DNA from 2 places in the Clostridium amazonense genome. Region 2 is predicted to be linked to the other one. Evidence: predicted binding sites of a transcription regulator. Region 2 holds the regulator's gene; the other holds the start of a gene.
What was found. The regulator Rex, encoded in region 2, represses fermentation and respiration genes when NADH is low (regulators of the CRP and FNR family bind a similar motif). The targets are predictions, from matches to a motif close to ATTGTTAANNNNTTAACAAT.
Positions count from the first base shown of each region.

Region 1 (10,196 bases), on a different contig from region 2:
CCACATTTCATCACTTACTACCAACAAGTTGCATACCTCTATATCTTTAACTATTCCAAAAACATACATAGCTGATGTTTCCATATCAACTCCATAAATATCTTCTTTTTTATACTTTTGAATCTTTTCTATGTCTTCTCTATAAATTGCATCTGTAGTCCAATGATTTCCTATATAATATGTATGTCTATTTTTTTTCATTGCCTTTTCTATTTTTTTCATTAAAACTTCTGATGGTATAGCCTCTTCATTTGCGTCTAAATAGTGATAAGACGTTCCTTCTTCTCTAATACATTTATATGGAATAAATAGATTTCCTATTTTTAGCTTTTCATTTAAACTTCCACATAATCCAACTCCTATTATTTTTTTTGCTCCTAATGCTTTAAGTTCTTCCATTATAGCTACAGTTGCTGATGCACCTATTGTACAATATACAAAGGTAACTAATTTACCATTGACTTTACCATTATAAACTTTATTTCTGTTTCCAAAAATATTATGTTTTGGCTCTACAGCAGCATACTTATTTTTCAGGTGATCAATAACACTTTCAAACCATGTAAGAATAACAAGTTCACCAACTTTTATGTCATCGTATTTTACCTTTTTAGTTGAAACTACATATTCAATATAATCCTCCGCTGAAAATCTCTCCATATTCCAAACCCCTCTCATTAAATTCCCCACAATTTATATAAATATTACAATTTGTTAATATTTATTTTACATATTATCATAATTTTCTATATATTTCAAACTTTGTATTTACTTTTATAATATTAATAAATTATTGTATTTATGTTTTATTTATTACTAATTTGGTCTATCATTATAAATAGTCAATAGTATAATTTATGAGGTGAATTTTTAATGAACAATGCTCTTAATGTTTTGAAAAAATATTTTGGATATAGTTCCTTTAGGAAAGGTCAAGAATCCATAATAAACTCTATTTTAAATGGTAATGATACCTTAGCTATAATGCCTACTGGTGGTGGAAAATCTATTTGTTATCAAATTCCTTCAGTTTTATTCGATGGAATTACAATTGTTGTTTCTCCACTTATATCTCTTATGAAAGATCAAGTAGACTCTATAAACTCAATAGGCATAAACGCTGCTTATATAAATAGTACTTTAAGTAATACAGAATATGAAATAATTAAAGATAAAGTTTTAAATAATACTATAAAAATTTTATATGTAGCACCTGAAAGACTACTATCACAGGATTTTATTATGATGATATCCTCTTTAAAAGTGTCTTTTCTTGCCATAGATGAAGCTCACTGTGTTTCTCAATGGGGTCATGATTTTAGATCAAGTTATAAAAAAATACCTGAATTTATAAATCTTTTAAATAATCGTCCTATTATTGCAGCTTTTACTGCAACTGCTACAGAAGAAGTTAAAGTAGATATAGTTAATCTACTAAATTTAAAATCACCTGAAATTTTTATTACTGGTTTTGATAGAGAAAATCTAAATCTTACAATAATTAAAGGTGGAGATAAAAAATCATTTATCCTTAATTACTTAAAAACTCATAGCAAAGATTCTGGAATAATATATTGTGCTACACGTAAAGAAGTAGAACATCTCCATGAGCTTTTAATTGCTAATGATATTGAAGCACTTAAATATCATGCTGGACTTTCTGATAATGAACGTTCCACTAATCAAGAAGATTTTATATATGATAAATCCAATGTAATTATAGCTACAAATGCTTTTGGTATGGGTATAGATAAATCTAACGTTCGATTTGTTATACATAATAATATGCCTAAAAATATAGAAAGTTACTATCAAGAAATAGGTAGAGCTGGAAGAGATGGTGAAGAAAGTGATTGTATAATGCTATTTTCTCCTTCCGATATACATCTTCAAAAATATTTAATTGATATTGGAACTTATGATGAATTTAGAAAAGTCAATGAATATAATAAACTACAACTTATGTCAGATTTTGTGTATTCAAATGACTGTTTAAAGAAATTTATATTAAATTATTTTGGGGAAGAATATGATAAAGAATGTGGAAAATGTAGTAACTGCCACTTTGAAGGAGAACTAGTTGATAAAACTGAAGATGCTAGAAATGTCCTTTATTGTGTATACGAAATGAAAAGACCTTTAGGTGTTACTACTATAGTAGACATTTTAAGAGGTTCTAAAAACCAAAAAATCCTACGACTTGGATTAGATAAACTAAATACTTATGGAATTATGCATAACTTTTCTAAAGATGATTTAAAAAACTTTATAAACACACTTATATCTCATAAATATTTAGAATCTATTCAAGGTGATTTTCCTGTTGTTGGATTAACTGAAAATTCTATTCCTGTTTTAAAGCGAGAAGCTAAAGTGATATTTAAGGAAATTAACACAAAAGAATTTATTTCTACTAATAATGAACTACTTACAATTTTAAAATCCTTAAGAAAATCTTTAGCCGAAGAAGAAAATATTCCACCATATATAATTTTCTCAGACAGTACTTTAAAAGAATTTAGTCAAAGGTTCCCTATATCTATAAATGAACTTTTAGACATAAATGGTGTTGGAGAACATAAAGCTAATAAATATGGGGAAGAATTCTTAAGTTGTATAAAAGAATATGTTGAGTCTAACAATGTAACTAGAAACTTTACATACTTAAAATCCCCTAAATCTAATTCTTCCAAAACTTCATCTACTAAGGGAAAAACCATTGATATTACTATAGATATGCTTAAAGACAATCCTTCCGTAGAGAATGTAATTAATGAAAGAGGTCTTCAGCTAAATACTATATTAGATCACATAAAAAAATATTTTTTAGAACATGGTAGCGAAGATTTACAATTAGATTTTACTAACCTTTATAATGAAGATAATGAAAGAGAAATTTTAGATGCTATATCTAAAGTAGGTAAAGAACGTTTAAAGCCTATAAAAGAAATAGTTAACACTAATATATCTTATGATGAAATAAGAATTGTATTATTCAAAAATTTTGCTGTTTAATATAGAAAATCTATATTAAACAGTGCTTCTTCATTCACGCTTATATGTAAAAATATAAATGTGATACACTATTATAATATATTTATATATTATTTCGTTACGTTTTTGTTAAATATTCTATTATTTCTGAATTTATTAACATTTATATACTATGCTATATATTATATAGCATAGTATATTTTTTAGCATTATAGAGCATTTACGAGTTTTTCATATATATTCAGTAGAAATTCATCATATTTTTAATTTTATTGTGATATACTTTATTTGATTTGCTAGTTAATATGTTGTACTATTTAAATATAGAGAACAACAAAATTTGAAATTTTAAAATATGAATTTAAATATAAAGCGTATTAATAATTTTTATTGATTAGTAGGGGGTAACTTTTTTATGATAAATGTAGGTATAAACGGATTTGGAAGAATAGGTAGAACATTTTTAAGGATTGCATGTGAGAATCCTGATAATAATTTTAATATAGTTTCAATTAATGCTAGAGCAGATGTTGAAACATTAGCACATTTATTTGTTTATGATTCTTGTTTCGGAACTTTCAAAGGTAATGTAAAAACAACTGAAGATTCAATGATAATAAATGGTAACGAAATAAAAATAACAAGATGTCAAACTCCAAAAGATATTCCTTGGAAAGAACTTGATGTTGATTTAGTTATAGAATCTACTGGAAAGTTCAAAACTAAAGAAGATCTTATGGGACATGTAGATGCTGGTGCAAAAAAAGTAATTTTAACAGCTCCTGGTAAAGATGAAGATATAACTATAGTTATGGGTGTAAATGATGAAGAATTAGATTTATCTAAACATACAATAATTTCTAACGCATCATGTACAACAAATTGTTTAGCACCTGTTGCTAAAGTTTTAAATGATAAATTTGGTATAGTAAATGGATTTATGACTACTATACATTCATATACAAACGATCAACAAATATTAGATAAAACTCATAAAGATTTAAGAAGAGCTAGAGCTGCTGGACAATCAATAGTTCCAACTACAACTGGTGCTGCTAAAGCTGTTGCTAAGGTATTACCTGATTTAAAAGGAAAATTAAATGGATTTTCTCTTAGAGTTCCAACTGCAGCAGTTTCAATAACTGACCTTGTTTGCGAAATTGAAAAAGAAGTTACTGTTGAAGAAATAAATAATGCTTTCAAAGAAGCTTCTGAAAATGAATTAAAAGGAATATTAGGTTATTGTGAATTACCACTTGTATCTGTTGATTTCAAAGGTGATAGCAGATCTTCTATAGTTGATGCATTATCAACTATGGTTAATGGTAAAATGATTAAAGTTGCTTCTTGGTATGATAACGAATGGGGATACTCTGCTAGAGTTGTAGATTTAGCAAACACTGTAGCTGAAGGATTAAATGCTGAAGAAGTTTCTAAAACAGCTTAATAATTGGTATAAAACTTAATAAGTTTTAAAAAAGCATCAGGAAATCCTGATGCTTTTCTGTTTTATCCATATATACTATTTAATTTTATATAAATTTTTATTTTATTATATTCTTTCCTATAGTATATATTTCTTCTAATGCCTTAGTGTTTTCTTTTACTGGCATATAATCATCTGTGCAAACACCATATGAACCTAAATACTCAATACCTACATAATCAAATATCTCTTCAAATGTTTTTTTAGTAAGCTCTGGTCCTAAATTAGGTGCTTCTCCACCATAAGTCATTATTAAATATGCTTTTTTACCTTTTCTATCCTCTTCACTTAAAGCATATGTTCTATCAATAAATGTCTTTAATTGAGCAGACATACTCCACCAATATATAGGTGTAGCAAATACTAAAATATCTGCTTCTTTAAATACTTCATAAAGATTCTGCATATCATCATTTTGTATACACTTACCTTCTCTTTTACAATAATTACATGCCATACATGGAGATATTTTATTTTCCTTAAGATAAATATTTTTTACATCTACATTTTCTCCACTTTCCTTAACTCCATTTAAAAACTGATTTAATAAAGTAGCTGTATTTCCTTCTTTTTTAGGACTTCCCATAAATGCTACAACTTTCATAATACTCCCCCACCTTTTCTTTATATTTATATTTTAAATTTTGTTATACAAATTTTATGTTATTGTTCAGTTTGAAGTTCACTATCTATTAGTTGAAGGTTGTATTCTCTTATTAGCTGAATTAATGATTTAGCATATATTTTTTCACCATTTTCATTTTCAGCTGTACTATATCCAGCCTTCTCTAAAGCTTTTGCCTGATTTATATATGTTTTTGCAATGAAAACTCCATTTTCTTCGTATCTTTTATTATTCTTTAAAAACTCTCCATGATCTATTATTGACTCTTCCTTAGTTTTATATTTTCTAAAGTTATCATTTATAGTAACATCATAAAATTCTTTAGTTTTTAAATTTATAACATCTCCTTTATAATTCTCAGAAGCTTTTATTCCAAATAAATTGTTTCCATCTGTTGCCAACTTAGATCTTCCCCATTCTGACTCTAAAATAGCTTGTCCTATTGTTATAGATGGCAAAATCCCATATTTTTTATAATTCTCTATTGCACCTTCTTTTACATCATTTATAAAGTTCATTTGTTCTGAACCCTCACTTAAACTTTCAGGTACTATTCCATAATATTCTAACTGATTCATATAATTATAAAATCTTTTCTTTTCAGTATTACTAAAATCTAATTCTTCTAAAACATGTTCTACTTTGAAAAGTTTTTCAGTATCTTTATTTATAAACTTTTTTCCAATTTCCTTTATGTCATTTTCTCCTACATTACTTAAGTTGTTATTATTCATAACTGCCAATATACTAGTTATATTTTTCCAATTTAATTGAAACTTATCTTCACCTATTTCATCTACGTACTTGACATAATTTATAACATCAAAGCTATTTAAATTTATGTCTTTTAACTTTAAATGTCTAATACCTAAAAATGTTGAAATAATTAAAATTACAATTACTATTAAAGTAATACCTATCTTTTTTTTCATTCTTTTTTCCTCTTTGCTTCTAAAAATTTATTCATTAGTTATATATTTCTTTATTCATTAGTTATATATTATAATTATATTAATTTTAAGTTACAGTTTAAAGTCATTTTAGAAAAAAATAAGGTAGGTATTGCTACCCACCTTATTTTATCTCTAAAACTTTATTTAAAGCCTCATAGGAATTATCTATAATTTCAGCACAGCTAACTTTATTTTGCTTTAATTCCTTACATATGCTAGTACCATACTTACCATTAATTTCTTGCATCAGCTCTTTTGCTATTTTTCTAGCTTCATTTGCTTCATTTGAATCTTCTCTGCCTCTTAAGTATCCCACTATAAGAGCTGCAGCATTTACTGCCCCACAAAGACTTCCTACTCCAAGACCTGTACCCATTCCACTTCCTAAAGATACTGGTATATTAGTATTATGTTCTTCATTATATGCTTTTATCATTGATTCTGCACAATTATATCCTTGTTTATGATATTCTGATGCTCTTAACATTTTAATCTCTTCCTTTACAATAATATTTTTATTAGTTAAAAATTTAATCATATATATATTATATTTTTACAAAACTTCTGTCAAATTATAGAATTGTAAGCCATTTCTTAGTTTATACATCTAATTAATTCATAATCCTAAATTCACATTCAATATATAAACTTCTTTTTAAACCAATTAACAATGATGGTTATATTACTTATACTGTTACTAATATTTAAGAATTAAATATATAGAAATTTACTTTTATCCTTCATTGTTAATTGTTTATAATTCACTTAAATATATGACTCTAACTTACTCTTAATATCACTTTTATCTGTAAAACCAATTATTCTATCAACCATCTCTCCATTTTTAAATATGGCCATTGTTGGTACACTCATAACCTTAAATTCTTTTGCAAGTTCCATACTTTCATTTATATCAACTTTTACCATATGAACATTCTCTTTCATCTCAACACTTAATTCATCTAATACTGGCGCAATCATTTTACAAGGTCCACACCATGTAGCAAAAAAATCGACTAATACTACTCCTTCATTTTCAATAACTTTATTTGTAAATTCTTCTTTATTAACTTTATTTATCATAATTAACCCCTCCAAAGAAAAATATTATTTTGATTTTTATTAAAACTTAAAATAATATTTAAAAATTTTTACTCTATATTTATATATTACGTTTTTACGATATATGTGTCAATACTATTTATGAATTTATAATTAATATTATTTATTTCACTCCTAAAATAATATTTTGAACTAATTAATGATTAATAATAATGTTAAATATCACCGGGGATTGAAATCCCCACTACAACATTTTATTTGTACTTCAAATAAGATCAATACAACTTTTTATCCATAAAAGTTGTATTTTGAGAACACATTCCCCATTGTAATATTTATATTAATCATAAATTTAGTTGTTAATTAATTTGAAATAAGAGTAATTTAATTTTCGTATTGAATTTCCACATATTTAAAAAGTTAATTTCAAAGTTGCTCATGTTTCAATCAAAATCTAATAACTTATATTTGTAAATCTCTTATTTCAATTTCTGTACCTTCTGGAGCTTTAACTTTAAATAAGTATCCATCCTCTACTTTGTACACATCTTCACCATTTTTATTTTTAAAATTATTATATCCCATTCCTTTTATTCTTAAATATTCTTCTTTTACATCAGAACTCATAAAACACATATGTACTATTCCTGCATTTAAAGAATTCCAATTATTAAGCTTATCTCCTAACTTATTAGTTTGAAGTTCAATCATAAAATCTCCAAGTTTAAGCCATGTGTTATATTCCCTATTATGGAAATTTTTAGTTTCCTTAACTATTTCAAATCCTAATATTTTTGTATAAAATTCTAAAGACTCTTTATAGCACTCTGTTTGAATACATACATGATGAACATTTTTTATACTCATATAAATTTAGCCTATATAGGGTTTCAAACCAAGTTTCTAATTTATACGTTTATTGCTTAATAACAATAATAATTATTCTATACTTTTTCTAAACTAAAACATGAATAACCTAAAGTTTAAACTTTAATTATTTCCCTATAAAAAAGCTAATTTTCACTTCCTTTCCATACTTTTATTCTCATTATACATTAGTATATATTATTATATAAAAAATTCAAAGCTGTACTTTTTTTTAAAGTACAGCTTAATATAATCTACTGTTGAGCTAAAAACTTTTGTTTTACTTTTGATATTTTTTCTTGTTCAGCTTGTTCTGTTGGATACCATCCTTTAGATGACATTTTATTATATATTTCATTTTGTACTTTTAATACTTCACATAATACATCATTAAATGTAGAATGTACATCTGAAGTTGCAGATTCTATAGTTCCATGCAAACACAATCCAGCTTGTGCTTTAGATATTATTAATAAACATTCCATTAAATCTCTATCATTCATTATTAAAGTCCCTCCTATTGATTTAATAATCCATAGATTTTATCAAATAGTTCCTTATGCTTCTGTGCTAATTCTGTTGCATATTTTTTAAGTTCTGCATCTTGTAAGCTATTTGAAGCCTCATTACATTTTGATTCCATAAATTTTAGATGACCTAAAGTATCTTCAATGTACAATAATTCTTTTGGTGACATAAAAATTCCTCCTTAGTAGCTATATATTTTCTTTACATATCTTATTATTATCTAAGCTTTCTATTTTATTCTTATAAAAATAGAAAACAAGATAGCATTTACTACCTTGTTTTCATGTGCGATGTTAAGTTTAATATATTTTCTACTAAGTTAAGGATTTTCTTGTTTTTAAACTAAGGGGGACTCAATTTAAAAACTTTTATTTAGTTATTGGTATTAACTTTATATTTATATAATAATACTCTAATGTGTCAAATATATGTCTTGTTAATGACACTTTAGTGACATTTTCAAAAAAAGACAACATTTTTAATTTTAGTATCTTAATATAAAATAAATTATCTTAAAATCCTAAAAAACATACTTGAAATATATTTTTTAATGTATCTTTTATTACAATAATATTTAAGCCTTTTAATATAAATAACTAAACAATAACCTTTTATCCTTAATTAAAATCTCAATACTTTTATATGTAAAAATAGGAAAGATAAAAAATATCTTTCCTATTTTTGTGCAATATAGTTATATTTTGAGGTTCTATGGTATTAAAGTATCTTTACTTCTCTAATAAAAGATATTAATCCTTTATATTTTTCTTTTGATTAATCTAAAATTACTAATTTAATATTGTGCTTTGGTTTAATTATATTTTATCACAAATTATACTTTTGTAAAGTATTTTGTCGAAATTTTCTTTATTGTTTGCATTTTAATTAGAACATACCATAATACTGAAAACCCAAATATATATTAAACATATACAACATACAAACGTATTATTAAATATAGGTTTTTCTTCTTTAATTCTTTTCAATATGACAACAAAATTAATAAAAAAAATCGGTATTGCAATTATTCCTACTAGTAAGGATAATATCATAAGTTTTTATTCTCTCCTTCTAACCATTTTAATAATAAAATTATAACACATATTTTTACAATATTTATTTTAAATATAAATATTATACATATAATTTTCCTATATAGGGTTACAAATTTATTAGAGTTTGTTTGAAATTTTTATGAATAACTTTTTAAATAATTTAAAATTATAAAATTATAAAAGAGTACTAGATTTTCAGTCTAATACTCTCTTTACTTATCTATAAATCATATATTGCTATTTTAAAATCATTTACCGCAACATCAAATTTATGAATACTTTCTTCTATTCTAATTTTACTAAATCTAGCACAAGCCACTGATATATCACATAACTTGTCATACAAACTCTCATACATCTTTGCTACTTCTATATTATAACTAATAATATCATATTTTCTTTTAAAATCCCTAAATTGCTTTGCAATTCCATATACATCATCGCTTATTTCTTTTACATGATTATAATATTTTTCTTCTTCAATATTTAATCCATCTAATATCTTTGCAAAGGAATTAAGAACAACTACATCTCTGCTAAATCTATCACATATATCTACTAATACTAACTTCATCTTACGCCTCCTAAAACTTAAAGATACTAATACTTTTAATCTTGCTTTTTAA
Region 1 covers NZ_JBWKMH010000033.1:162,860-173,055, forward strand. The annotation lists gene AC07E4_RS15300 (nucleoside phosphorylase) at 1-660, opposite strand, end outside; gene recQ (DNA helicase RecQ) at 874-3,015, shown strand; gene gap (type I glyceraldehyde-3-phosphate dehydrogenase) at 3,410-4,441, shown strand; gene AC07E4_RS15315 (flavodoxin family protein) at 4,539-5,084, opposite strand; gene AC07E4_RS15320 (glycoside hydrolase family 73 protein) at 5,144-6,037, opposite strand; gene AC07E4_RS15325 (C-GCAxxG-C-C family (seleno)protein) at 6,180-6,545, opposite strand; gene trxA (thioredoxin) at 6,824-7,141, opposite strand; gene AC07E4_RS15335 (VOC family protein) at 7,583-7,987, opposite strand; gene AC07E4_RS15340 (spore coat protein) at 8,242-8,490, opposite strand; gene AC07E4_RS15345 (hypothetical protein) at 8,505-8,684, opposite strand; gene AC07E4_RS15350 (hypothetical protein) at 9,791-10,144, opposite strand.
Region 1: the regulator Rex is predicted to act here: its motif matches at 3,139-3,158, upstream of gap (type I glyceraldehyde-3-phosphate dehydrogenase).

Region 2 (10,196 bases):
GTGGTCCCATTGTTATAACTGTTACATGAGCACCATTTTTGTCTTTTAATCTTAATGCCTCTTCTATTGCATTTTTATCATCTGGATTTATTATTGAAGGAACACCGTCTCTTATAAGAGTTCCTGTTTTTGGATCTATTTTAACTTCATTTGTATCTGGAACTTGTTTCATACAAACAACTATCTTCATCTCTAATTACCCCCTATTTTAAAAGATTTGATGCTATAACCATTCTTTGAACTTGAGATGTACCTTCATAAATTTCTGTTATTTTAGCATCTCTCATCATTCTTTCTACTGGATAATCTTTAGTGTAACCATATCCACCAAAGATTTGAACAGCTTTTGTAGTAACTTCCATAGCTGTTTCAGCAGCAAATAATTTAGCTCTTGCAGCTTCTACTGTGTATGGTAATTTATTATCTTTGTTAAATGCAGCTTTATAAACTAATAATCTAGCAGCTTCTACTTTAACTTCCATATCTGCTATCATCCATTGTAATCCTTGGAATTTAGATAATGATCTTCCAAATTGTTTTCTTTCTTTCATATATTCTACAGCTTCATCTAAAGCACCTTGAGCAATTCCTAATGCTTGTGCAGCTATACCAATTCTACCGCCATCTAATGTTTGCATTGCTATTTTAAAGCCTTTGCCTTCTTTTCCAAGTAAGTTTTCTTTTGGAACTATACAATCTTCAAAAACAAGTTCAGTTGTAGAAGATGCTCTAATTCCTAATTTATCTTCAACTTTACCTATTGAGAAACCTTTGAAACCTTTTTCAACTATAAATGCTGATATTCCTCTAGTTCCTTGTGATTTATCTGTCATAGCAAATATTATGAATACATCTGCAACTCCACCGTTTGTTATGAATATTTTAGAACCATTTAATACATAATGATCTCCATCTAAAACTGCAGTTGTTTGTTGTCCAGCTGCATCAGTACCAGCGTTTGGTTCTGTTAAACCAAATGCACCGATTTTTTCACCTTTTGCAAGTGGTACTAAGTATTTTTGTTTTTGTTCTTCTGTTCCGAACATATCTATTGGAGTAGCACATAATGATGTGTGAGCTGATAATATAACACCAGTTGATCCACAAACTCTTGATAATTCTTCAACTGCTATTGCATAAGAAAGATTGTTTCCACCAGCTCCTCCTAATTCAGTTGAAAATGGAATTCCCATCATGTGATATTTTGCCATTTTCTTTACATTTTCCATTGGAAATTCTTCTGTTACATCTATTTCGGCAGCAAGAGGTTTAACTTCTGTTTCAGCAAACTCCCTTACCATTTGTTTTACAAATTCTTGTTCCTTAGTTAAAGAAAAATTCATAATTCCCCATTCCTCCTATTAATTTTTTTTGAAATGTTTTTGTAAATATAATAATCTAAAGACATTTTGCCGCAAAACAAGCTAACAAGAAGAAACAATTAAATCTATTTCGAATTATATTTAAAATTTAAATATAATTTAAATTCTGAAAATTTAAGATTTATTTTGAACCTCTCACATTAGCTAAATCTATTAACCCTATGTAGTTAAAGGATTACATATTTTTAAATACTTTGTCTCTTTTCTCTAAGAACGCACTCATTCCTTCTTTTTGGTCACAAGTGCTAAAGCACATTCCAAAAATTTCAGATTCGTATCTTAATGCATCTTCAATGTTCATTTGAATTCCATTATTTATAGCTTCTTTGCAGAAAGCTACTGCTTTTGGTGCATTATTTGCTATCTTTTTAGCCATATTCATTGCTTCATTCATAAGTTCTTCTGGTTCAACCACTTTATTTACAAGACCTATTCTTAAAGCTTCATCTGCTTTTATAATGTCACAAGTAAATATTAATTCTTTAGCTACGCCCTCTCCCACAAGTCTAGCTAATCTTTGAGTTCCTCCAAAACCTGGCGTTATTCCAAGTCCTGACTCAGGTTGTCCAAACTTAGCTTTTACTGAAGCTATTCTTATGTCACAAGCCATTGAAAGTTCACAACCACCACCTAATGCAAATCCATTAACTGCTGCTATAACTGGTTTTTTTAAAGTTTCAATTCTTCTAAATACTTTGTTTCCAAGTATTCCGAATTCCCTGCCTTGTATTGAATTTAAATCTTTCATTTCTGAAATATCTGCTCCAGCTACAAAAGCTTTTCCTTCACCAGTTATTATTACGGTGTATATGCTTTCATCTTTCTCAATAATTTCAATAGCATCATTTATTTCTTTTAAAGTCTCTGAATTTAAAGCATTCAATGCTTTTGGCCTATTAAGCTTTATGACAGCAATGTTTTGATCCTGTTCTAGGATAATGTTTTTAAATTCCATAAATGCTATCCCCCATGAATATTCCTATTAGATTTTGTGAATAATATAACAATTTTCTTAAAAAAATAATATCGAAGTTTCTCAACCTCATGTCTTATTATAGACCGAATGGTATATTTTTGCAACAGAGTTAATTATTTTTTCTGAATTATTTTAATTAACAAATAATTTGTTTGTAATTATCACTATTTCATTAAATTTTTTTCAAAAATTTTACCCACAAAGTTCCTAATATTAATATATTTACTTTTTTCAAATTTTTATTATAGGTTACAATCTAAGTTTTTATATAGCCTTTAAATGCTTTTCCCATAACAGTATAAATATATTTTCATTGTGTAGTTTTATTACTCTTTTATTCACAATATATTAATTGATTTTTCAAATTAAATTTCTAATGTCACTTATAATTAAATTAATTGGCACATTTAAATGGGTAGAATAAATTCCACCCTACTTCCCCAATTGACAGTTGACAATGGACATTGGACAGTTATTGATGATATTATTCATTTCATTCACAATATCTTTAATTGCTTTTTTATTAAAATCTCTTTCTCCTTTGTATCTGAGACTTTAGTCTTGGCGGTTCTTGATATGGATATAAAACCTAAATTAATACCGTGTAACAACAAGAATAAATTCTCGCCTACAATAATTGGCACAAATTTTATTTTTCCCTTCGTAGCCGAGACTTCAGTCTTGGCGGTTTTCGATTTTGATACTTACCTAAGTCCAGGTGGAATGAATTCCACCCTACTTTACCAATTGACAGTGGACATTTGACAGTTATTAAAATCTCTTTCTCCTTTGTAGCTGGGACTTTAGTCTTGGCGGCTTTTGATCTGTCTATACTCTTAAAAATAACACTGTATAATTGCATGATTGAAACCTCGACTATGGATTTTTCTCAATTCTTCTACATAAAAAAAATTTTAGCTGCTAGCTATAATACAACTAGCAGCTAAAATTTTAATTGATTTATATCTTCAACTTGATAAATTCACTTTGAATATTTTCAATTTTAAACTTTTAATTTTCTTCTTTTCTACGTTCATTTAAAAGATAACTTAAAGTCATCAAACTTTCACTTAAGTGAACATTTTCCACTATTACATCGTTTGGAACTTTTAAATCTATTGGAGCAAAATTCCATATAGCTTTTATTCCTGATTCAGTAATAACTTCACATACATCTTGTGCTCTTTCTTTTGGCACACAAATTATTCCTATATCAATTTGATTTTCTCCAATAAATCCTTCTAGTTCATCTATATCTAGTATAGGAACCTCTCTTATTTTTAGACCAATTAATTTAGGATTTATATCAAATATAGCTTTTACATCAAAAGACATCTTTTGAAAATAAGTATAATTTGCTATTGCTTGACCTATATTACCTGCTCCTATAATTACTATGTTATAATCTTTATCTAGTCCTAATATCCCTGATATTTGTGATAGAAGTTCTTTTACATTGTAACCATATCCTTGTTGACCAAAATCACCAAAACAATTTAAATCTTGTCTTATTTGAGATGCTGTAAATCCTATTTTCTCACTTAATTCATTTGAGGAAATTCTATCCACATCATTATTAGCAAGTTCCTTTAAATATCTATAATATTTAGGAATCCTTTTTATAACTGCCATTGATATATTTTTCTTTTTATCCAAGAAATCACCTCCAAAATATTCCAATCCCTTTGTAAAATACATGTTCAAATCTAGTTAAACATTATATGTTTCTATATTTGCATTATTTAATTTGTTTATCATTTAACTAATTCATCATTATCTTTGTTACAAAATCCACTTTTTATCTATGTATATATTTAAAAATTAAATCATCTATATGTCCTATTATTCAATAATACAATAAAAAAATATTTTTTGTATTGCTTTTTTTAATAATAACTTTTCTAATAGAGAATAAATTATTATTAAATATGGTTCTAAAAGCCACTTATTTACTTAATAATTTAAATTTTAATCATCTATTATATTTTAATGTTATACTTTTTCAATAATATATATGATTATGTAACAATAATTATCTTATAATTTAAAAATTCATTTTTTTTCACATTGTTTTATCAAACTTTGTTTATATTTTACCATATTCAATTAACTTTGTTTATAATATTTTTCAAAATTTTTATATAAATACCTCATCTTATCAAAATTTAGAATTATCTTAATAATTCTAAATTTCATTAAATTAAATTTGCTACTTAAATTATCTATAATGATTGTTATTTATTTAAAATAATGAATTAAACTGGCCTTTCAATTTTGAAATTCTATTTAATTATTTCTTCATTTTCTATTACTTTTTTATCTTTAAACTTTCTTTGAAATGAAAAAAGCATGTATTCCTACACGCTTTTTTTTTAATTAATTACTGTGCAACTTCTTCCCATTCTTCATAAAGTTTTTCAAGTTCTGCTTCTTTTGATGATATACTTTTATTAACTTCCTGACTCTTCTCTGGATTTGAATATATTTCTTCTAAACAAAGCATTTTTTGAAATTCATCTATTTCTTCTTCTGTTGATGCAATTTTTTCTTCTAATGATTTTATATACTTTTGTTTTTCTTTTTCCTTTTTTTCTTCTTCTCTCTTTTTCTTTTTATCTTGTTTTATTTGTGTCTTAGTTATTCCGCTAGTTTCCTCTTCATCTTGGAATCTAGCTGGATTACTTTTCTTTTCAATATAATAAGAATAATTTCCTAAGTATTCTTTAATTCCATCTATGTTAAGTTCAAAAATTTTACCTGCAACCTTATTTAAGAAATATCTATCATGGGATATAACAAGTACCGTTCCATCATAAGTTAATAGTGCATCCTCTAATGCTTCTCTAGATACTATATCTAAATGGTTTGTAGGCTCATCTAATAATAAGAAATTATTTTTTGATAACATAAGTTTTAAAAGATTTATTCTACACTTTTCTCCACCACTTAATTTTTCTATCTTTTTAAATACATCATCACCAGTAAATAAAAATGCAGCTAATGCACATCTTACTTCTGTTGTTGTCATGTCTGGAAACTCATCCCAAACTTCATCTATTATAGTTTTTTGTAAATCTAAATTAGATTGTTCCTGATCATAATATCCTATATTAACATTTTTACCTAAAACTTTAACTCCTGAATCTTTTTCAATTTCATCCATTATAATTTTAAATAAAGTTGTTTTTCCTCTTCCATTTTCACCTATAAGTGCTATCTTATTTTCTCTTTTTATATCCATATTTACATTTGTAAATAGAACTTTTTCACCAAAGCTCTTACTTAATTCTTCAATGTGTAGTACATCATTACCACTCTTTATCTTGGTCTCAAAAGATATTCTTGAAGCCTTCTGTTCTTTATGTGGTGCTTCTATTCTTTCAATTTTATCTAATGCCTTTTGTCTACTTTCTGCTGCTTTTATACTTTTTTCTCTATTGAATGATTTATATTTTTGTATAATATCTTCTTGTCTTTTAATTTCTGCTTGTTGAAGATTATAAGCCTTAAGAGCCACGTCATAATTTTTCTTCTTTAAATCAATAAATGTAGTATAGTTTCCATTATAAGATGCTGCTCTTCCCCCTGCTATTTCAATAGTCTTATTTGTTACAGCATCTAAGAAAAATCTATCATGGGAAATTATTATCATACTGCCTTTATAATTTTTTAAATATTCTTCAAGCCATTCTATTGCGTCTAAATCTAAGTGGTTTGTAGGCTCGTCAAGTAAAAGGATTTCTGGCTTTATTAATAATAATTTACAAAGTGCTACTCTTGTTTTTTGACCACCACTTAATATATTTATCTGCTTATCAAAGTCATTCTCATTAAATCCAAGCCCTTTTAAAACCCTTCCTATCTCCCCTTTATAAGTGTATCCGCCTCTATTTTCATAAACCTCAGTTAATGTTGTATAGTCTTTTATTAATTTATTGTGATAATCAGCCTTAGTTTCATCATAAGGTTCACTCATTTTTTGTTCTAGAGTTTTTAGCTTTTTTTCCATATTTAGAAGTTCTTCAAAAACTAAAAGAAGTTCACCAAATATTGTATTGTCTGACTCTAAAGCAAGATTTTGCGACAAGTAACCAACTCTTTTACTTTTATCTATAAATAATTCACCACTATCATACTCCATTTGTGATGTTAATATTTTAAAAAGAGTAGACTTACCAGCACCATTTGCGCCAATTAAACCAATCTTTTCACCTTCATTAATGCTAAAAGTAATATCTTTTAAAATAACATCTATACCAAAACTTTTATGTATATTATTACAACTTAAAACTATCATTTTCTGTCACCTCAAATATATATTAAAATCAATTGACAATAAGCAATTGTCAATTTAACTCATTGTTAAAATTAAATTTTATTTATAATCTTTTAAACTTAATAAGTTTCTCTCTACAATTTATTAAGCTTAAAAGTTCGTTTCACTTCTATTTTACTATAATCACAAACATATAACAAAGAAATTTAAATTACATAGTTATAACAATATAATAGTTTCCCACCGCACGATAAAGAAAAAAGCGTGTTTTCACACGCCTCTTCTATATAATTTATATTACTTGCAAGGTTGAAACCTCTACTACAGAGATTGGCACAAACTCTTCCCCCTTTGTAGCTGATACTTTAGTCTTTGCGGTCTTCGATATAGCTACAACACTTAAAATACCAACGTGTAACCGCAAGGTTAAAACCTCGCCTACTTAACCAATTGACAGTTGACAATGGACATTTTACAGTTATTGATGCTATTATTCATTTCATTCATAATACCCTTATTTGCATATTTAAATCGGTAGAATAAATTCCACCCTACAGAAAAATATTTGAATAAATATATGGCACATCAACTTCCACTCCTTCGTAGCTGAGACTTCAGTCTTGGCGGTCTTGGAGTTTTAGTAGAATGATTTCCACCCTACATAGGAACTAAAATATATTTTACTTGCCCTTAAATTTTGTTTTTTATTTAACTACTTGTAATTTTATTTCTGTTGCATTTTCATTGTTATCTACAACTTTTAATAATATAAAATCTCCATCTTTTAATTCATTAACTTCAATTTCAAAATTATGTCTACCTTTTTCTTCTGATACTATTCCATCAAATTCTGATTTGTAGTTTAACTCTCCATTAACATAAAAATTATATGAACCTAAATTATCAGAAACATTTCCTTTTAACACTACTTTATTTCCTGAAAGTTTTACTTTACCATCTGTAACTTCTGGTTCAGTTATATTAATAGTTGGTTTTACTGTATCGCAGTAGATTTTATATCCATAATCTCTTAAAACTTTTCCATCATAATCAACAGCTTTTATATTTACAACTGTTAAGCCTTCTTTTAATTCTAGCTGCTTTTCAAATGTTGCAGTTCCATCTTCTTTAATATTTACATCTATTTTTTCGCCACCTATAAATAAATCTTTTATAGCTCTATTTATAGTACCACTTATAATATATTTATTTTCTTTTACATTTGTTTGTCCATTTTCTAAATTTTCATCATCTAATTTCATAACTACTGGATTTATATTTCCTACTGGTATAACAGTTTCTGAACCATTTAAATTTCTTGCATAATCAAGGACACCTATTCTTATTTGGTTTAATGCATTATCTTTTAATCCTGTTACTAGTTTACAATATAATCCTGTTTTTTCATCATATTGTACATCTTGGCTAAATGGTTCCATTACACCATTTTTAATTATACATACACCTGGCTTCATATCAACTCCTGATGCATCATCTGTTGCTGTAAAGTATATTTTTGCTGCACCAACTCCAGCATTTTCACATTTTACTATTTGAACATCTGGTCCATTAGTATCTATCTTCACTGGCATATCTACGATTTGTTCTTTTGCTCCATTATAGTCAACTTTCATTTTTATTCTATATGTGTAATTTCCATCTTTTGCATTTACAAAGTTTCCTTTAGACTTATCAAATAATCTACCATCCCATGAAAGTTCAGCCATAAATTGTGGAAGTTTTCCTACTTCAGAGTTTATTAATTGTTTTCTTCTTTGTGTAATTGTTCCTACATTTCTTATAACTTTTCCTTCACTATCTAAAACTTGCGCAGAAATTTGTTTTGCATTTCTCATTAAATACAATCCTGGATAAATAACGTCATTTAACTTATCTTCATTAGGACTTATTGCTATTTTATCCTTATTATATATATTTTTTCCAATCTCATTTGTATTTTCTAATCCAAGCATCACAGGTATACCTTCAAAACTTGATAAAGCTAAATTCTCTATTATAGCCTTATCCCCATTTTTATTTACTGCATCAACTAAAATATGTTTTTCTTTATCCCATGCATTGTTTGTTGTTATTTTTTCTTTATCCCACTCACCATAGAATCCCATGTATGGAATTGATAAAGAAGGGATGTTTTTATCTTTAGATTCAAATTTTATATATCCTTCTAAGTACTGCTCTGATGCAAAGCTACTTCCTATATTTAATGTAACATTAACACTAGCATTTCCTTTTGCTGGAACAATAATATTTTTAGCACTAAACTCCAAGTTAGCTTCACTTTTACCTAGTTCTCTATCATGTACCATTTCACCTATAGTCTCATCTTGAGTTAATACATTTCCTAAGCTTTCTATTTTATATTCAGCTTGCTTGTCCCCGTAATTTTTTAAATCTAAAGTAAACGTAACTTTATTTTCTTTTATCTCTTTTAATTCAACTGATGCTTTTCCATTATTAGTTATAGTAACTCTATTTCTTATAGCATCTTCAACTTGTGTAAGACCTGCACCTTGTCTTCTTGGAGAGAATGGTGTATTGCCATGCTTTTTATCTAGTTCTACTTGTGCAGTATTCATTATATTATTTTTTGCATAATCCATTTTTTCTCTGCCTGATAACTCATTCATCGAATCCTTCATTGATTCTAATAAAAGTGTCATAACACCTGATGTATGCGGAGCTGACATAGATGTTCCACTCATAACACCATGTTCTCCCTCATTTAAAGTTGAATATATTTGACCACCTGGTGCCGCAATTTGTGGTTTAAACTCTAAACTTGGTGATGGTCCCCAAGATGTAAAATCAGAATAATCTCCTGAATTTTGATTTTTTCCTACTTCATTTCCAAGATCTCCATTAAATAATACTTTATTTTTTGATTTTTTAATTGCTTCACCAACAGAATTTGGAACAAATATAGCAGGTATTTTTATTGATGGGTCTGTTACCATATTAATAATTGTTTCATCTTTATCACTGTTATATATAATTACACCTGTTGCACCATTGTTTTGAGCATTTACAATTTTATCTATAAATGATATATCTCCTCTTTTAACCAGTGCAACTTTACCTTTAACTTTTCCTAATTCTTCATTTTTTCCTAGACCACAATTAATTATCTCATTATTTTTATTATAAATACTTCTAAAATCTACTTGATGTTCTGCAAAAATTCCACTAGCTATTTTTTTATTTTTTTCATCTTTAAATTCAATTATTTTATTAGCTACATGAGTATTTTCATAACTTGATACCATTAATGCATCTTTAGCAAGTGCAGGATCTCCAACAGTAATTTGATCATTTAAAACACCTATTCCATAAGGATTAGTAGCTATTGAGCTGTTTCCTGCTGAAACTACAACCATAACTCCAGCATCTGTTGCTCTTGTTATTGCATCTTGAACTGGCTCTGCGTCATTTCTAAATCCTGCTGGTCCACCTAAACTCATATTTATAACATCTGCACCTAGTGCTACAGCGTCATCAATTGCAGCCAACTGATCATCACTATATGTATACTTTCCTAAAGGTC
Region 2 covers NZ_JBWKMH010000031.1:193,335-203,530, reverse strand. The annotation lists gene AC07E4_RS13260 (electron transfer flavoprotein subunit beta/FixA family protein) at 1-190, opposite strand, end outside; gene AC07E4_RS13255 (acyl-CoA dehydrogenase) at 204-1,343, opposite strand; gene AC07E4_RS13250 (short-chain-enoyl-CoA hydratase) at 1,558-2,337, opposite strand; gene AC07E4_RS13245 (redox-sensing transcriptional repressor Rex) at 3,370-4,014, opposite strand; gene AC07E4_RS13240 (ABC-F family ATP-binding cassette domain-containing protein) at 4,739-6,655, opposite strand; gene AC07E4_RS13235 (hypothetical protein) at 6,927-7,058, opposite strand; gene AC07E4_RS13230 (S8 family serine peptidase) at 7,339-10,196, opposite strand, start outside.